Regions from separate parts of the Kocuria sp. CH-021 genome, predicted to be linked through region 3. Evidence: riboswitches for the same ligand, from Rfam matches in the RefSeq annotation. Region 3 holds a riboswitch; each other region holds the start of a gene.
The links. Region 3 has a riboswitch for S-adenosylmethionine ahead of ACPYN7_RS03525 (LLM class flavin-dependent oxidoreductase). Riboswitches for the same ligand answer to the same signal wherever they lie in the genome.

Region 1 (5,856 bases), on a different contig from region 3:
GAGGACGACCTCGCCGGACCCAGCGCCGGCGGCGTGTTCCGGCTGCTGCGCGACGCCCAGGCGCTGGTGCCCGGCGTCACCGACCTCGAGCTCGTCGAGGTGCTGGCCCGCGCCCGGCCCGGCACCCCGGACGACATCCCGTACCTGGGGCGGGTCCGCGACCCGGACGGCACGCCCGTGCCGGGGCTCGTGGTCTCCACCGGCTACTTCCGCCACGGCGTCCTGCTGGCCCCGCTGGCCGCCCGGCTCGCCGCGCAGCTCGTCGCCGGCGGCGCCGGGCCGGACCCCGGCGCCGACGCCGAGCACCTCGCCACCACCGACCCGCACCGCTTCGACCGCCCCGTCGAGGCCCGTCGAGGGGACCCCGCCCCGGCCGCCGCCGGGCCCGGCCCCGGGAACAGGAGCACCCGATGACCGCCATCACCCTCAACGGCCGGCCGCACACGGCGGCGGAGGACGCCACCGTCGTCGACCTCGTCGCCGAGACCGTCGGCCGCGCCCTGGGCCCGGACGGCGCCCCGCGGGACGGCGGGCGCCTCGGCGTCGCCGTGGCCGTGGACGCCGCGGTCGTCCCCCGCAGCCGCTGGGCCCGCACGCCCGTGGCCGAGGGCCAGGCCGTCGAGATCATCACCGCTGTCCAAGGAGGCTGACGTGACCCACCCGCACCCCCACCCCATACACGACCCGCTGGTGCTCGACGGCACGGAACTGTCCTCCCGGCTGATCATGGGCACCGGAGGCCTCAGCTCGCTGCACACCCTCGAGCAGGCGCTGCTGGCCTCCGGCACCGAGCTGACCACCGTGGCCCTGCGCCGCTACGCACCCGGTCAGGGGGACTCCCTCTTCGCGATGCTCGAGCGCAACGACATCCGGATCCTGCCCAACACCGCCGGCTGCTACACCGCCCGGGACGCGCTGCTGACCGCCGAGCTCGGGCGGGAGGCGCTCGAGACCGACTGGGTGAAGCTCGAGGTCATCGCCGACGAGGACACGCTGCTGCCCGACGTGGTGGAGCTCCTCGACGCCACTGAGCAGCTCGTGGCCCGCGGCTTCAAGGTCTTCGCCTACACCTCGGACGACCCGGCCGTGGCCCGGCGCCTCGAGGACCTGGGCGCGGCCGCGGTGATGCCCCTGGGCGCCCCCATCGGCACGGGGCTGGGCATCCTCAACCCGCACAACATCGAGCTCATCGCCTCCCGGGCGTCGGTGCCCGTGGTGCTCGACGCCGGGATCGGCACCGCCTCCGAGGCCGCCCTGGCCATGGAGCTGGGCTGCGACGCCGTGCTGCTCGCCAGCGCCGTCACCCGCGCCCAGGACCCGGTGGCGATGGCCACCGCGATGCGCCACGCCGTGCTCGCCGGCCGGCTCGCCGCCGGGGCCGGGCGCATCCCCGCCCGCCGCCACGCCCACGCGTCCTCGCCCATGGCCGGGCGGGTCGGCACGGACGCCCCCGACGACGGGCCCGCCGTCGGCCCGGCCGACGTCCCGCGCGGTGACTGGGCACCCGTGGGGGAGCGGCCGTGAGCCCGCTGCCCCCGCTCGTGGCGCCCGGCCCCGAGCTGACGCGCGAGGAGCTCGAGCGCTACGCCCGGCACCTGACCCTGCCCGGGATCGGGCCGCTCGGCCAGCGGCGGCTGGGCCGCGCCCGCGTGCTCGTCGTCGGCGCCGGGGGTCTGGGCGCCCCGGCCCTGCAGTACCTCGCGGCGGCGGGGGTGGGGACCATCGGGATCGTCGACGACGACGTCGTGGCGCTCTCCAACCTGCAGCGCCAGGTGGTGCACACCACCGCCGACGTCGGCCGGCCCAAGGCCGTCTCCGCCGCCGAGGCCGTCACCGCGCTCAACCCGCTGGTCGAGGTCCGCACCCATCCCGTCCGGCTGGACGCGGACAACGCCGTGGACATCATCCGCGGGTACGACCTCGTCCTGGACGGCGCCGACAACTTCACGACCCGCTACGTGGTCAGCGACGCCGCCGCCCTGACCGGCACCCCCTGCGTGTGGGGCTCCATCCTGCGCTTCGAGGGCCAGGTCAGCGTCTTCTGGGCCGGGCACGGACCCACCTACCGGGACCTCTACCCCGAGGCCCCGCCGGACGGCGAAGTGCCCAGCTGCGCCGAGGGCGGGGTCTTCGGCATGCTCCCCGCGACCATCGGCTCGGTCATGGTCACCGAGGCCGTCAAGCTCGTCACCGGCACCGGCGAGCCCCTGCTCGGGCGGGTGCTGCTGCACGACGCGCTCGCGATGACCTGGCGCGAGATGCGCCTGACCGCGGACCCCGCGGCCGCCCCGGTCACCGCGGTGGCCCGGCCCGCCGCCGGCTGCGCGCTGCCCGGGGCGGACCCCGCCGAGACCGTCGGGGCGGCCGAGCTGGCCCGGCTGCTCGAGCGCCGCTCCCGCGGAGAGGCGTCCTTCGCCCTGGTGGACGTGCGCGAGGACTGGGAGCGGGAGCTCGTGGCCATCGACGGCGCCGTGCCCGTGCCCCTGCAGAAGATCCTGGACCGCGGCGCGGACGCCCTGCCCCCGGAGGCCCGCGGCGCGGACCTCGTGCTGCACTGCAAGGCCGGGGCCCGCTCCGCGACCGCGCTCGCCGCGCTGCGGCCCTTCTACGCCGGGCGGGAGGAGCGGGTCCGGCACCTCGAGGGCGGGGTGCTCGCCTGGGTGGAGCAGGTGGCCCCGGACCAGCAGGTCTACTGAGGCGGTCCGCCGCACTCCCCTCCTTCCCCGGGCGGACGACCGGGTCGATACACCACTCCGGACGAGATGACCGTCTGTGACGCCGTCGTGACATCCGATGACGCGCACAGGTCATCGGCTGGCTCCGGACCCGGGTGGTCTGGTGCGATGTCGGACGTCCCATTCAGAGCGGCTGAGAGATCTGGCTCGACGACGCCGCAGCAACCCGCCCTCCCCCGGGGCCAGGGTGCTAAGGCCAGAACCGATGGAGATCCCGGATCTGCAGCCGGTCCCTGACGTCGGCGCCCGGCGCTGCCGTCACCGGGCCGGACCCTGGCGCGACCGGCACTCCTCGGTGCGACCGAGAGGACCACCGCATGACCCGCACCACGGACGAGAGGACCGCTGTCCGTTCCCGCGCCGGCACGAACCCCGCCGCCGGCCTGCCCCGGGACTACGCCGGGCTCCAGGAGCACTTCCGGCCCCTGTTCGCGGAGATCGCCGCCGGCTCCCTGGACCGGGACCTCCAACGCGTGCTGCCCCACGCGGAGGTCCGCCGGCTGGACCGGGCCGGCTTCGGCGCCCTGCGCGTCCCGGCGGCCCACGGCGGTCCGGAGGTCGGCCTCGAGGACTTCACCCGGCTGCTGATCGACCTGGCCGAGGCCGACTCCAACATCGCCCACCTCTACCGCTCCCACGCCGGCTTCGTGGAGTCCCTGCGCTTCCTGCCCCGGGAGCTCCAGGAGGTCTGGTACCCGCGGGTGCTGGCCGGGGCCACCGTGGGCAACGCCTCCACGGAGAAGGGCGGCAACGCGCTCGGCACCCTGAACACCGTGCTGAGCCGGACCGCCGGGGGCTGGGAGCTCACCGGCCGGAAGTACTACGCCACCGGCTCGGTCTTCTCCGACTACACCCGCGTCTCGGCCGCCCTGGACGGCCAGGACGGCCGCCGCTTCGCCGTCGTCCCCACGGACGCCGAGGGCGTCACGCTCGAGGACGACTGGGACGGCTTCGGGCAGAAGCTCACCGGCACCGGCACCGCGGTCTTCGACCGGGTGCGCGTCCCGGACGACGCCGTGCTGGACCGCACCGCCGGCAGCGCGGAGGCCGTCCACGAGGCCGCCTTCTTCCAGCTGGTGCTGCTGGCCGTGCTGGCCGGCATCGCCCGGGCCGCCCGGCGGGACGCCGTGGACACCATTGCCGCCCGCCGGCGGACCTTCAACACCGGGCTCGGCCTGCCGTTCCGGGAGGACCCGCTGATCCAGGAGGCCACCGGACGGATCTCCGCCAAGGCCTTCGCCGCGGAGGCCACCGTGCTGCACGCCGCCCGTGCCCTGGACGCCGGGATCGCCGCCGCCGCCGCGGCCGGCGCCGACCGGCCGGAGTTCACCGGAACCCTCCCGGCGGCGCTGCACCAGTCCGAGATCGCCGTGGAGCACGCCCAGGTCACCGTGCCGGAGCTGGCGCTCGGCGCGGCCCAGGACCTGTTCCTCACCGTGGGCGCCTCCGCCACGTCCACGGCCAAGGGGCTGGACCGGCACTGGCGCAACGCCCAGACCGTGGCCACCCACAACCCGATCGCCTTCCGTGCCCGCGCCCTCGGCGACTACCTCATCAACGGCACCCTGCCGGAGGGCCTGAACGCCATCGGCGACGCGAAGACCCCCGCCGACCGAACCCCAGGAGCCTGACCCATGACCACCACGAGCACGGCCGCCGCGGGCCGCAGCAGCATCGTCCACGGCAAGAAGCGCGTCCTGGCCTCGGCCTTCGCCGGCACCACCATCGAGTGGTACGACTTCTACCTTTACGGCACCGCCGCCGCGCTGGTCTTCAACGTCCAGTTCTTCCCCATGGCCACCGAGGTCGGCGGCATCGTCGCGTCCTTCGCCACGCTCGCGGTCGGGGTCATCGCCCGGCCCCTGGGCGGGATCATCGCCGGGCACCTGGGCGACCGGATCGGCCGCAAGGCCCTGCTGGTGGCCTCCCTGATGCTCATGGGCGTGGCCTCCACCCTGATCGGGCTGCTGCCGACCTACGAGGTGATCGGCTGGTGGGCCGTCGTCGGGCTCGTGGTCCTGCGCATCCTCCAGGGCCTGTCCGCCGGCGCCGAGTGGGGCGGCTCCGCGCTGCTGAGCGTGGAGCACTCACCGGCCCGGCACCGCGGGTTCTTCGGGTCCTTCACCCAGATCGGCTCCTCCGCCGGCATGCTGCTGGCCACCGGGGCGTTCTTCATCGTGCAGAACGTCATGAGCGAGGAGCAGTTCGCCGCCTACGGCTGGCGCATCCCCTTCCTGCTCTCGGCCCTGCTGGTGGCGATCGGCCTGTGGATCCGCCTCGGCGTGGCCGACGCCCCGGAGTTCCTGGCGCACCGGGCCTCGGGCAACGTGGCCACCGCGCCCCTGCGGGAGCTGCTGACCCACCACCGCCGCCCGCTGCTGGTCACGATCGGCCTGCGCCTGGCCCAGAACGCCGTCTACTACCTGGTGACGGTCTACATGCTGACCTACCTGCGGGACGTGCGCGGGGACAGCGCCGCGGGCGTGACCGCGGTGATGATCGCCTCGGCCATCGGCCTGTTCTCCACCCCGTTCTGGGGCTGGCTCTCCGACCGGGTGGGCCGCAAGGTCGTCTCGGTGACCGCCTACGCGGCGATCGGCGTCTTCGGCTGGGTGCTGTTCGCCTTCCTCGACACCGGCCCGCTCGCCCTGCTGCCGCTCGTGGTGATCCTGGGCATCAACCTCGTCCACGACGCGATCTACGGGCCGCAGGCGGCCTGGTTCGCCGAGCAGTTCCCCGTGCACGTGCGCTACTCGGGGGTGAGCTTCGGCTACCAGGTCGGCACCGTCCTGGGCGGCGGGCTGATGCCGATGATCGCCGCCCTGCTGTTCGCCGCCGGCGGGGGCACCCCGTGGCTCATCGCCGGCTACCTCTCCGGACTGGCGGTGCTCTCGATCGTCGCCGCCCTGGCCGCGAAGGACCCCGCCCGCGAACAGCGCGGCACCGAGCTCACCGACCTGCACGACATCCGCAGCGCCCTCGGCGCGACCCGAGCCGCCGACGCCGGGACCACCCCCGGGACCACCCCCGAGACAACCCCTGCGAGGAGCACCGTATGACCCGCCCCCTGCTGCTGAACGCCTTCGACATGATGGTGCCCGTGCACCAGTCACCGGGACTG
Region 2 (5,856 bases), on a different contig from region 3:
GGCCGCGGGCGCTGAGGGCGTGCGCGCCGCGGATGTTCGGCACCACGAGCCCGCGGTCGGTCTGCGCCGCGAAGCCCAGGTTCACGCCGTCGAAGCGCACGATCTGCTGGCTGCCGTCCTCGAGGGTCTCGATCCGGGTCGCGAGCTCGGGGTGCCGGGCCAGTCCGGCGAGCACGAAGCGCGCGATCAGGGCCATGAGCCCCGGGGCCCGCTCGGGGTCCTGCGCCTTGAGCTCGGCGCGCAGTTCCACGAGCTTCGTGGCGTCCACGTCCACCCAGACGGTGGCCTCGGGGATCTCGCTGCGGGAACGGGTCATGGCCTGCCCGATGGCCTTGCGGATCCCGGTGACCGGCAGCCGCTCGGCGACCCCCAGCCCCGTGCGGGCGTCCACGGCGGAGGGCTCCTGGGCGGAGCGCTCCGGGGCGGGCGCCGGCGAGGACGGGGCGGCCGTCCCCTGCGGGGCCGGCCCCGCGGCGGCGTCCGCCGCGGCCACGACGTCGCGGCGCAGGACGAGCCCGCCGGGCCCGGAGCCGCGCACGGTGGAGATGTCGATCCCGCGGTCCTTGGCGAGCTTGCGCACGATCGGCGAGACGACCGTGGGCGCCAGGCGCGGGGCCGAGGCCATCGCGTCGTGGGCGGCGTCCGCGGCAGCGGCCTGCGCCGCTCCCTGCGCCGCCGCCGCGGCGGCCGGCACGGCGGTGGCCGCGGCAGCCGACCCGTCCGCGGACCCGGCGCGCTTCGGCCGGCGCCGGCGCCCGGCCGCGCCGCCGGGCGGCGTGCCGTAGCCGATGAGCACGCTGCCCGATCCGGCGTCGTCGTCGGAGGCCCCGGCGGCCGCCGCGGGGTCCGCCCCGGCGCGCTCCTCCTCCCGGTAGGTCTGCCCGCCCTTGGGGCCGCCGCCCTGCGGGGCGGGGGTCCCGTCCCGGTCCCCGGTGTCCACGGAGATCAGCGGGGCCCCCACGTCGAGGGTCTGCCCGGAGTCGCCGTGCAGCTGGTGCACGGTCCCCGCGAAGGGGCACGGCACCTCCACGGCGGACTTGGCGGTCTCCACCTCGGCGATCGGCTGGTCCACGGCGACGGTGTCGCCCACCCGGACGAGCCAGCTCACGAGCTCGGCCTCGGTCAGTCCCTCGCCGAGATCCGGCAGGGTGAACGTCTTCACGGTCATGGTCAGTCCTCCCACTGCAGGTCGTCCACGGCGTCGAGGATGCGGTCGACGCTCGGCAGGTAGTGCTCCTCGAGCTTGGGCGCCGGGTACGGGATGTCGAACCCGGTCACGCGGCGCACGGGCGCGGCCAGGGAGTGGAAGCAGCGCTCCTGGACGCGGGCCACGATCTCGGCCGCCACGGACGCGAAGCCCGGGGCCTCGGCCACGACCACCACGCGCCCGGTCCTGCGCACCGACGCGGCGACCGTCTCGTCGTCGAACGGGACGATGCTGCGCAGGTCCACGACCTCGAGGGAGCGGCCCTCGGCGGCGGCGGTCGCCGCGGCCGCCAGGGCGGTCGGCACGGACGGCCCGTAGGCCAGGAGCGTGGCGTCCTCGCCGGCGCGGGCGACCACGGCGCGGCCCTCCCGGCGCTCGGGGGGCCGGTTCTCGTAGCGGTCCCTCAGCTCGGCCAGGTCCACGGGCGCCTTGGACCAGTAGAGCTTCTTGGGCTCGAAGAACACGACGGGGTCGTCGGAGTCGATCGCCTCGCGCAGCATGAGGTAGGCGTCCTCGACCGTGGCGGGGGTGAAGACCTTCAGGCCCGGGGTGTGGGCGTAGTAGGCCTCGGAGGAGTCGCAGTGGTGCTCCACGCCGCCGATGCCCCCGGCGTAGGGGATGCGGATGACGATGGGCAGGCGCACGGCGCCGCGGGTGCGGTTGTGCATCTTCGCGATGTGCGAGGCGACCTGCTCGAAGGCGGGGTAGGCGAAGGCGTCGAACTGCATCTCGATCACGGGACGCATGCGGTTCATCGCCATGCCCACGGCCATGCCGGCGATCCCGGACTCGGCCAGCGGGGTGTCGAAGCAGCGGGTGCGGCCGAAGCGCTGCGTCAGCCCGTCGGTGATGCGGAAGACGCCGCCGAGGGTGCCGACGTCCTCGCCGAAGACGACGACGCCGTCGTCGGCGGCCAGGGCGTCCGCCAGGGCGGTGTTGAGGGCCTGGGCGAAGGTGGCCGGCTTGACCGCCGGGGCCTCGCCGGACGGCGCGGGGGCTTCGAGGGTGCTCACTGTCCGGTCTCCTCTCGGGCGAGCTCGGCGGCCAGGAACTGCTCCTGCTCGGCGAGCTGCGGGGTCTGCTCGGTGTAGACGTGGCGGAACAGCTCGAGCGGGTCGATCTCCACGTCGGCGTTCATGCCGTCGCGCAGCGTCGTGGCGACGTCCTCGGCGGCCGCGGCGATGCGCTGCTCGGCCGCGTCGTCGAGCACGCCCTCGGCGCCGAGCCAGGCCCGCATCCGGGTGACCGGGTCCTTGGCGATCCACTCCTGCACCTCGGCGTCGTCGCGGTAGCGCGTGGCGTCGTCGGCGTTGGTGTGCGCCTGCATGCGGTAGGTGTGCGCCTCGACGAGGAGCGGCTCGGACTCGGAGCGCGCCAGGTCCACGGCGCGGCGCAGCGTGGCGAGCAGCGCCACGAGGTCGTTGCCGTCCACGCGCTCGCCGGCCATGCCGTAGCCGACCGCCTTGTGCGCGAGGCTGGGGGCCGCGGACTGCTGGGACAGGGGCACGGAGATCGCGTAGCCGTTGTTCTGCACGAAGAACACGACCGGCAGCTTGAACACGGCCGCGAAGTTCAGGGCCTCGTGGAAGTCGCCCTCGCTGGTGGCGCCGTCCCCGCACATCGCCAGGACCACGGTGTCCTCGCCGCGCAGCTTCGCGGCGTGGGCCACGCCCACCGCGTGCAGCAGCTGGGTGGTCAGCGGCGTGGACTGGATGCCCACGCAGTGCTCGTACGGGTCGTAGCCGCCGTGCCACTCGCCGCGGAAGATCGCCATGACCTGCAGGGGGTCCACGCCCTTGGTCATGACCGCCACGGTGTCCCGGTAGGTGGGGAACAGCCAGTCGCCCTCCTCGAGGCACAGGGCGGCCGCCACCTGGCAGGCCTCCTGGCCGTGGCTGGACGGGTAGACGGCCATGCGGCCCTGCCGGACCAGCGCGGAGTTCTGGTCGTTGACCCGCCGGCCCACCACCAGCTTCTCGTAGGCGTCCAGCAGGACGTCCCGGTCGGGCAGCGGGTACTCGTGGCCGGGGCCGGTGCCCTGCTCCTCGGGGGCGAGCAGCCGCCCGCTCGGATCGACCATGCGGATCTCGCCGCGGGCCGGGAGCATGTACTGCTCCGGCGTGATGCCGAAGGTCTGGGAGGCCCGGAGGATCGGGTCCTCGGGGGTCTCGACGGTCTGGCTCATGGTGTCCCCTCGGTCGGTCCCCGGTCCGCGCACGGGGCCGGGGAGGCAGGAAGGCTGGTGCAACTCTGTCTCCCCAGTATGCGAACCGGACCTGCTTCGTATCCAGAGAGGCCGGAAAGTGCAGAAGACTGAGACGAACGGCGCAGACAGTGTGGACGAAATGTTCTAGTGTGGCGTGGAGCACACGCATTCGTCCGGTGCCGTGCCGGACCCTGTGACCCACCCACCCCGAAGGAGCCCGCCGTGCCCTCGACCCCCGTCTCCCTGGACGAGACCGACCGGAAGATCCTCGCGGAGCTGTCCCGGGACGCGAGGCAGTCGGTCACCGCGATCGCCGCGGCCGTGCACGTCTCCCGCGCCCACGCCTACGCCCGGATCAACCGGCTCCGGGACGAGGGCGTGATCCTGAGCTTCAGCACCGTGATCGACCCGGTGCGGGCGGGGCTGCAGGCCTCCGCCTACGTGACGCTCAAGCTCCAGCAGAACACCTGGCGGGAGCTGTGCGCCCAGCTGCGGGCGATCCCCGCCGTGCACCACATCGCCCTGGTGGGCGGGAACTTCGACGTCATGCTCCTCGTGCGCGCCGTGGACACCGTGCACCTGCGGCAGGTGATCTTCGAGCACATCCAGCAGCTGCCCGGGGTGGTGGACACCCAGACGTTCCTGATCTTCGAGGACATCGACACCCGGGCCTGAGCCGCGGGCCCGGCGCGCACCGCCGGCGTCATGTTCCGTCACGGTCGTCATCTTCGGTCGTGGAGGGACAGCCACTACCTCTGCGCATAGTGTTGTTCCAGCTTCACGAGACGTGACCGCGAAGCTCCGACTGGGTCACGCACCAACCCCATGCTCATTGGGTGGTTCGGATGAAGAAGCGGCCTGCATCCTCCGCGCCCCCACCGGGGGACCGCGGCCGTCCGGTGCGGGTAAGAGCAAGGCACAGGAGCAGCGCCATGTCCATCCCCGTGACCGACCACGACCTCGCGACCCGGCAGATCCACGCGGGCACCCACGGCGAGGTCGCCCAGCGCACCCTGACGGTGCCGATCTACCAGACCGCGGCGTTCGAGTTCCCCGACTACGAGGCGGCCCGGCAGATGTTCGCCCAGACCCGGCCGGGCTTCACCTACACGCGCACCGGCAATCCCACGGTGGCGGTGCTCGAGCAGCGGATCAGCGACCTCGAGGGCGGCGCGGGCGCGGTGGCCACCGGCTCCGGGCAGTCCGCGGTGGCCGTCGCGCTGCTCGCGCTGCTCGGGCAGGGCGACGGCAAGCACCTCGTGGCCTCGGAGAAGCTCTACGGCGGCACCGTGGACCTGCTCACCGACACCTTCGCGGACTGCGGCATCGAGGTCTCCTTCGTGGACCCCACCGCCCCGGGGGCGTGGGCCGCGGCCGTGCGCCCCGGCACCCGGGCGTTCCTGCTGGAGTCCATCGGCAACCCGCTGGCCACCCTCCCGGACCTGCCCGGCATCGCCGACGTCGCCCGGGCCGCCGGGGTGCCCGTCGTCGTCGACAACACCCTCGCGTCCCCGGCCCTGTACCGGCCGCTCGAGAAGGGCGCCGACATCGTGGTGCACTCGGCCACCAAGTTCCTGGGCGGGCACGGCAACGCGCTGGCCGGGGCGGTCGTGGACGGCGGGACCTTCGACTGGTCCGCGCGGCCGGAGAGGTGGCCGCAGTTCACGCAGGCCCGCGCCCGCTGGGGCGGGCTGAGCCTGGTCGAGAAGTGCGCCGGGGCCAGCCCCTACCTGCACCTGGTCCGGGCCAAGTACGTGCACGACCTCGGCACCACGCTCTCCCCGTTCAACGCCGGGCAGATCCTGCAGGGCACCGAGACCCTCGACCTGCGCGTGGCCCGCCACACGGCCTCGGCCCTGGCGGTGGCCGAGTTCCTGGCCGGGCACCCCGCCGTCGCCCGCGTCCACCACCCCGGCGTGCCCGGGGACCCCGGCGCCGGGATCGCGGCCCGGGACTTCCCGCGCGGGACCGGCTCCGTGTTCTCCTTCGACCTGGCCGCCCCGGACGCCGCCGTGGGCCCCTTCATCGACGCGCTGCGGCTGTTCAAGCTGGTCGCCAACGTGGGGGACACCCGCAGCCTCGTGGCCCACCCCGCGGCCATGACGCACTGCCGCCTGACCCCCGAGCAGCGCCGGGCCGGCGGGATCGCCGGGACCACGATCCGGCTGTCGATCGGCCTCGAGTCCCCGCAGGACCTCGTCGCCGACCTCGGCCAGGCCCTCGACACCGTCGTCACCACCGTCCAGACCACCCGGAAGTGAGCCCCGCCATGACGCCCGCCACCGACACCCGCACCCGCCGACGGGGCTTCACGACCACCGCCGTCCACGCCGGGCAGGAGCCGGACCCCCTGACCGGCGCGGTCATCCCGCCGATCTACCAGACCTCCACGTTCGCCCAGGACGGGATCAACGTGCTGCGCGCCGGCCACGAGTACAGCCGC
Region 3 (5,856 bases):
CACCACAATGAGGAGGGCGGCGCCGCGGCTCGCGCGGCGCCGCCGGAGCACCCGACGGATCTCCAGGAGGAACCGTGGACACACACCGCTTCACCGGCCGGACCGCCGTCGTGACCGGGGCCGGCTCGGGCATCGGGCGCGCCACCGCGCTGCGGCTGGCCGCCGAGGGGGCCACCGTGGTCGTCGCCGACCTGTCGGCGCGCCGGCTCGAGGCCCTGGTGGCGGACGAGCCTCGCCTGCCGCTGTTCCCCGTGGTCGCGGACGTCACGGACGAGGAGGCGGTGGGCCGCGTGCTGGCGGCGGCCGAGGGCCGGCTCGACGTCCTGGTCAACAACGCCGGGATCATGGACCGTTTCGAGTCCGTGGCCGAGGTCGACGACGCCACGTGGGAGCGGGTCTTCGCCGTCAACGTCGGCTCCGTGATGCGGCTGACCCGCGCGGCGATCCCGCTGCTGCGGGTCTCCGGCAGAGGAGCGATCGTGAACGTGGCGTCCGAGGCGTCGCTGCGCGGCTCCGCCGCGGGGGCGGCCTACACCGCCTCCAAGCACGCGGTGGCCGGGCTGACGAAGAGCACGGCCCTGATGCACGCGGCGGACGGCATCCGCACCAACGCGGTCGCCCCCGGGGCCACGGCCACGGCGATCGAGGCGCCCATGGGCTCGGACCTGTTCCCCGGCCGGATGGCGGCGTTCATGCAGAACATCCCCTACACGGCCACGGCGGAGCAGGTGGCCGCCGTGATCGTCTTCCTCGCGAGCGACGACGCCTCGAACGTCAACGGCGTGGTCATGCCCTCGGACGGCGGCTGGTCCGCCGTGTGAGGCCCGCGCGAGGGTGCACGCCCCCGCGCGGGCCCCGGCTCACTGCTCCTCGAGCGAGGAGGTCTCCTCGGGCTCCTCGAGGTCGACCTCCTGGTCCTGCTCCACGAGGTCGTCGGGGTTCGCCTCGAGGGAGGACGCCTCGGAGCGGTCGGGCTCGTGCGCCGGCGCCTCGTCGTCCTGGTCGTCCAGCTCCGGCCGCTCGGCGTCGATCGACTGCTCGAGCCGGTCGGCCTCGTCGTACTCGGGTACGTCGCTCATGGATGCCTCCTGCGTCGTGGGACCAACGGGACCACCGGTCGCGCGACCGGTCGTGTGCGTCCGACCCTACTCGTCCTGTCCTCTGTTCCCAGCCCCCTGACGGTCGGATAACGTGGTCTGCACCACAGGAAGCACCGCTCAACAGCAGGAGTTGTCCATCATGACGAGCCGATTCCACCGCTACGCCGAACTGTTCAAGAGCAAGGGCCCCTGGTGCACCGTCTACACGGACATCAGCACCGGCACCGTCGACTCGCTGCACGCCATCGACGTCCTTCCCGAGAACATCTGCCGAGAGCTGGAGCGCCAGGGCGCGAGCAAGGCCGATCTCGCCGCCGTGGAGGCGGCCGTGCGGCCGGCCGAGGGCGCGCCGGACCCGGTCTGCCGGTACCTGCTGGTGCGCGACGGCACCGTGGAGATCGACGAGGTCCTCCCCGGCCCCCGGGCCGGCCGCGGTGTCATCCAGGTGGAGGAGGTGCCCGACCTCACTCCCCTGTTCCGGCACCGCCCGGACGACTTCCCCTACGTGGTCGCCGAGGTGGGGCGCGACGGCGGCGAGATCCGCCTGCAGTACGCGAGCCGCGTCCGGAGCACGGACGAGCAGCAGATCGAGGGCGAGACCGAGCACCTGAAGAAGTTCCCCGGGGGCGGCTGGTCGCAGGGACGCTGGCAGCGGCACACCGAGGACGTGTGGCGGCGCAACACCGAGCAGGTGGCCGAGCAGATCGACAAGGTCGTCGCCGAGAGCGGGGCGCAGCTCGTGGTCCTGGCGGGGGACATGCGGGCCCGGGGGCTGGTCGAGGAGCAGCTGTCCAAGGCGAGCCGGGCGATGCTGAGCGTCGTCGACGCCAACACCCGCGCGGAGGGCAGCAAGTCCGCCGATTTCGACCACCAGGTCGAGGAGCGCGTGGCGGAGGTCGTGGCCCACCGCCAGCAGGAGCTGCTCGAGCGGCTCGCCGAGCAGCAGGGGCGGCCCGACCCCACTGCCGTCTCGGGGATGGAGCCCGTCGTCTCGGCCCTGCAGCAGGCGCAGGCGCAGACGCTGCTCATCGACGACACCCACCTGGACACGGAGCAGGAGCTCATCGCCCTGGACGCCGAGCCGTGGATCGCCGTCCAGGAGTCGGAGGCCGTGGGCGCCCGCGTGCTCGGCAGGGTCTCCGCCGACGCCGCGCTGGTGCGCGCCGCGGTGCTGACCGACGGCCGCCCCGTCTTCGTGCCGCCGGGGGCGCTGCCCAACGGCACGGACGTGGCGGCCCTGCTCCGCTGGGGCTCCGCACCGGCGCGCTGATCCCCGGACGACGAACTTCGTGCCTCCACGGAACTGCTCCCCGGACACCGGACCTGAATTCCTCAGCCGGCGTCCGGGGAGCAGTTCTCGGTGCGGGGGCCCTCGTCCGCTCCGCGCCCCGGGCCGGGGGCCCCGGCCCGGGCGGGGATCCCGGGCCGGGGCCCAGGATGAAGGGTCAGCGCCCCGGGGTCAGGAGATCAGCTCGCGGGCGGGAGTGTCCGCGGCGGAGGGCTTGCCCGCGTAGGCGCCGCGGTACGCGGCGGCCGGGTGGGTGCCCAGCACCTTGGCCTGCCCGGCGCCGTAGAGGTTCTCGCGCAGCGTGGTGCCCTCGTACCCGGTCCGGTAGCGGCCGCGCTTCTGCAGCTCCGGCACCACCCACTCCACGAAGTCCTCGAACGAGCCCGGGGACACGTGGTAGGCGAGGTTGATGCCGTCCAGCCCGCCGTCGTCGATCCACCGCTCGAGCTCGTCGGCCACGGTCTGCGGGGAGCCGACGATCGGCACGCCCATGCCGCCCATCGAGATGTGCTTGGCGACCTCCTTGACCGTCCACTTCTTGTGCGGGTCCGCGGTGGTGAACGGCGTGAGGAAGGACTGGATGGACTCGGTCTTGATGTACTCCAGGACGTCGTTCTCGTCGTAGCGGCCCAGGTCCACCCCGGACCAGCCGCCCACGAGGCCCAGCGCGCCGTCGGTGTCCGCGTACCGCTCGTAGTCGCGGCGCTTCTGCTCGGCCTTCGCGTCGGTCTCGTCGACGATCACGTGCAGCATGGCGAAGATCTTGAGGTCGTCCCGGCCCCGGCCGTTGGCCTCCGCCTCGTCGCGCAGCTTGTCGGTGACCACGCGGGTCAGGTCCGGGCGGATGCCGCCCACGAACACCGCCTCGGCGTGCCGGCCGGCGAACGCACGCCCGCGGGACGAGGCTCCGGCCTGGAAGATCAGCGGCGTGCGCTGCGGGGACGGCTCGGTCAGCCCGATCCCCGGGACGTCGAAGTACTTGCCGTGGTGCTGGATGGGGTGGACGAGCGCCGGGTCGGCGAAGATACCGTTGACCCGGTCCCGCTTGACCGCCCCGTCCTCCCAGGAGCCCTCCCAGAGCTTGTAGCAGACCTCCATGAACTCCTCGGCGATCTCGTAGCGCTCGTCGTGGGAGATCTGCTCCGTGAGCCCGTGGTTCTCCGCGGCGGACTTCAGGTAGGACGTCACCACGTTGAAGCCCATCCGGCCCTTCGTCAGGTGGTCCAGGGTCGCGAACTTCCGGGCCAGCGGATACGGCTGCTCGTAGGTGATCGCGCTGGTCACTCCGAAGCCGAGGTGCTTCGTCACGGCCGCCATCGCGGAGATCTGCATGAAGGGGTCGTTGACGGGGATCTGCGTGGCGTCCCTGATCACCGGGGCCGCGGAGTTCTGGTAGACGTCGTAGTACCCGACGACGTCCGCGAGGAAGAGCGCGTCGAAGAGCCCCTTCTCCAGGAGCTGGGCGACGTCCGTCCAGTACTCGATCGTGTTGTACTCGTCCGCCCGGGACCGGGGGTGCTTCCACAGGCCGGGGGCCTGGTGGCCCACGCAGGTCATGTCGAAGGCGTTGAGGGCGATGCGCTTGCTCATGGGTGTTCCTCCCGGGTCGATGCCGACCCGCGCCCGTGCGTCGTGGAGACCTGCTCGCGGGTCCGACGCACTGCTGGGCGCCGTACTTGCCGCGGAGCGTGTGCACCACGGCCCGATGTTCATCTGGGGCACCCCGCTACGGGAGAGGGTTGCCGCCCGACCAGCCAGAGCTTCGCGTCGGGACTCGTCATCGTCGTCGGGGAACAGCTTAGCGGGTCGCCCGGCACCCGGCGCAAGCCGGACCGCGCACCACGGCGCAGGCCAGGGGACGGTTCGGCCGGACCGGTTCGGTCGGCCGGGTCGGTCCGACGGTTCGGTCGGCCGGGTCGGTCCGACGGTTCGGTCCGACGGTTCGGTCGGCCGGTTCGGTCGGCCGGTTCGGTCGGCCGGTTCGGTCCGACGGATCGGCCGGGCGGCTCAGGCGGGCGGGGCGAGCGGCGGGGTCCGGCCCGGGTCCAGGGTCCAGCCCCGCCGGAGCCGGACGCGGAGCTCGATCAGGGGGCAGGTGTCCATGACCACCTCGAGGCCGGCCTGCTCCGCCCGGGCGGCCGCGTCCTCGTCGACGACGCCGAGCTGCAGCCACACCGCCGCGGCGCCCGCGGCGATGGCCTGGTCCACGACCGCGCCGACGCGGCGGGAGTTGACGAAGCAGTCCACCACGTCGATCGGCCCCGGGACCTCGGCGAGGGTGCGGAAGCCGGGCTCGCCGTGCACCGGCTCGCCCTTCGGGTTCACCGGGACGATCGTCATGCCGAGGTCGTCCCGGATCTGCTTCGCCACCGAGTGGGCCGGACGGGCCGTGTTGCCGGTCAGCCCCACCACGGCCCACCGGCCGGGCCGGGTCATGAGGCGGTCGATGACGGCGGGGTCGTTTCGGGTCATGGCACCAGCCTGGCACGGCGCCCTCCCCCGCACGACCCCTGACGCCGCTCTCCTGCTTCTCCGCTCTCCCGCTCTCCCACCCTCCTGCTTTCCCGCTCTCCCACCCTCCTGCTTTCCCGCTCTCCCACCCTCCTGCTTTCCCGCGAGGTTGCCGGTGTCGGCGACCGCGGCGTGTCCGGTCGCCGACACCGGCAACCTCGCGCGGCGGGTACTCGCGGGTGCTCGCACGGGGGCCTTCGCGGGGGTCTCTCGTGCGGGGTTAGGGCACGGGACGGCCGCGGATCGCCGCCCGCACGAGAGCCACCGCGCGCGGCACGGTGCCGCACGGCGTCACCACGTCCTCCACGAGGTCACGGTGGGTGATGCGGACCTCGGTCCAGCCCGCGGCCTCCGTGCGGCGCTGACGCCGGATGTCGATCTCGCGCTGGCCGGCGCGGTCGTGGTGGGCGCCCTCGTACTGGATGCTGACCCGGGCGGACTCGACCGCGAGGTCCGGCAGGACCTCCGTGCCGTCGGGGGCGACGATCCGGCGGTCGGTCTCCACCTCCCCGATCCCGTGCTGCCGCAGCAGCAGGCGGAGCCGGGTCTCCGGGGCCGAGTCCGCACCCTGTGCGGACAGCTCTGCGGCGATCCGGAGCCTGCGCACGCCCCGCCGCCCTGTGTACCGGACGAGCAGCCGCATCAGCTCGGCTTTCGGCAGCAGAGGAGGGACGCCGCTCCGCAGGCCGTGACGGTGCTCGCAGACGGCGCCGTCGACGCAGACCACCAGCTCGTCCGGGCCCAGCACCGGGGCCAGGTCCAGCAGTGTCCGCACCGGGACCGTCACTTCGACGCCCGCCACGCGCACGGTCTCCCACGGAGCGAGGTCCGCGTGGTGCCCGGCCACCCCACGGCGTCTGGGCGGCACCCCGTCGTCGGCGCGGGTGATGTGGATCGGCGCGACGTCCTGCAGCCGCCGCGGCAGCCGGAGGTTCCAGACGATCCCGGCGCTCGCAT

Region 1: another riboswitch for S-adenosylmethionine. It lies ahead of ACPYN7_RS16110 (acyl-CoA dehydrogenase family protein); the one in region 3 lies ahead of ACPYN7_RS03525 (LLM class flavin-dependent oxidoreductase).
Region 2: another riboswitch for S-adenosylmethionine. It lies ahead of ACPYN7_RS14230 (O-acetylhomoserine aminocarboxypropyltransferase/cysteine synthase family protein); the one in region 3 lies ahead of ACPYN7_RS03525 (LLM class flavin-dependent oxidoreductase).

Annotation. Positions count from the first base shown of each region.
Region 1 is NZ_JBNAFK010000026.1:17,796-23,651, forward strand. Features, by position in the region: gene ACPYN7_RS16090 (FAD-dependent oxidoreductase) at 1-414, shown strand, start outside; gene thiS (sulfur carrier protein ThiS) at 411-650, shown strand; gene ACPYN7_RS16100 (thiazole synthase) at 652-1,524, shown strand; gene moeB (molybdopterin-synthase adenylyltransferase MoeB) at 1,521-2,696, shown strand; SAM riboswitch class I at 2,853-2,947, shown strand; gene ACPYN7_RS16110 (acyl-CoA dehydrogenase family protein) at 3,053-4,366, shown strand; gene ACPYN7_RS16115 (MFS transporter) at 4,370-5,794, shown strand; gene ACPYN7_RS16120 (LLM class flavin-dependent oxidoreductase) at 5,791-5,856, shown strand, end outside.
Region 2 is NZ_JBNAFK010000019.1:47,238-53,093, forward strand. Features, by position in the region: gene ACPYN7_RS14210 (dihydrolipoamide acetyltransferase family protein) at 1-1,168, opposite strand, end outside; gene ACPYN7_RS14215 (alpha-ketoacid dehydrogenase subunit beta) at 1,171-2,220, opposite strand; gene ACPYN7_RS14220 (thiamine pyrophosphate-dependent dehydrogenase E1 component subunit alpha) at 2,217-3,392, opposite strand; gene ACPYN7_RS14225 (Lrp/AsnC family transcriptional regulator) at 3,636-4,088, shown strand; SAM riboswitch class IV at 4,190-4,331, shown strand; gene ACPYN7_RS14230 (O-acetylhomoserine aminocarboxypropyltransferase/cysteine synthase family protein) at 4,346-5,674, shown strand; gene ACPYN7_RS14235 (cystathionine gamma-synthase) at 5,683-5,856, shown strand, end outside.
Region 3 is NZ_JBNAFK010000003.1:213,035-218,890, forward strand. Features, by position in the region: gene ACPYN7_RS03510 (SDR family NAD(P)-dependent oxidoreductase) at 75-821, shown strand; gene ACPYN7_RS03515 (hypothetical protein) at 861-1,079, opposite strand; gene ACPYN7_RS03520 (Vms1/Ankzf1 family peptidyl-tRNA hydrolase) at 1,240-2,370, shown strand; gene ACPYN7_RS03525 (LLM class flavin-dependent oxidoreductase) at 2,560-3,978, opposite strand; SAM riboswitch class IV at 4,056-4,170, opposite strand; gene ACPYN7_RS03530 (CoA-binding protein) at 4,396-4,860, opposite strand; gene ACPYN7_RS03535 (hypothetical protein) at 5,120-5,856, opposite strand, start outside.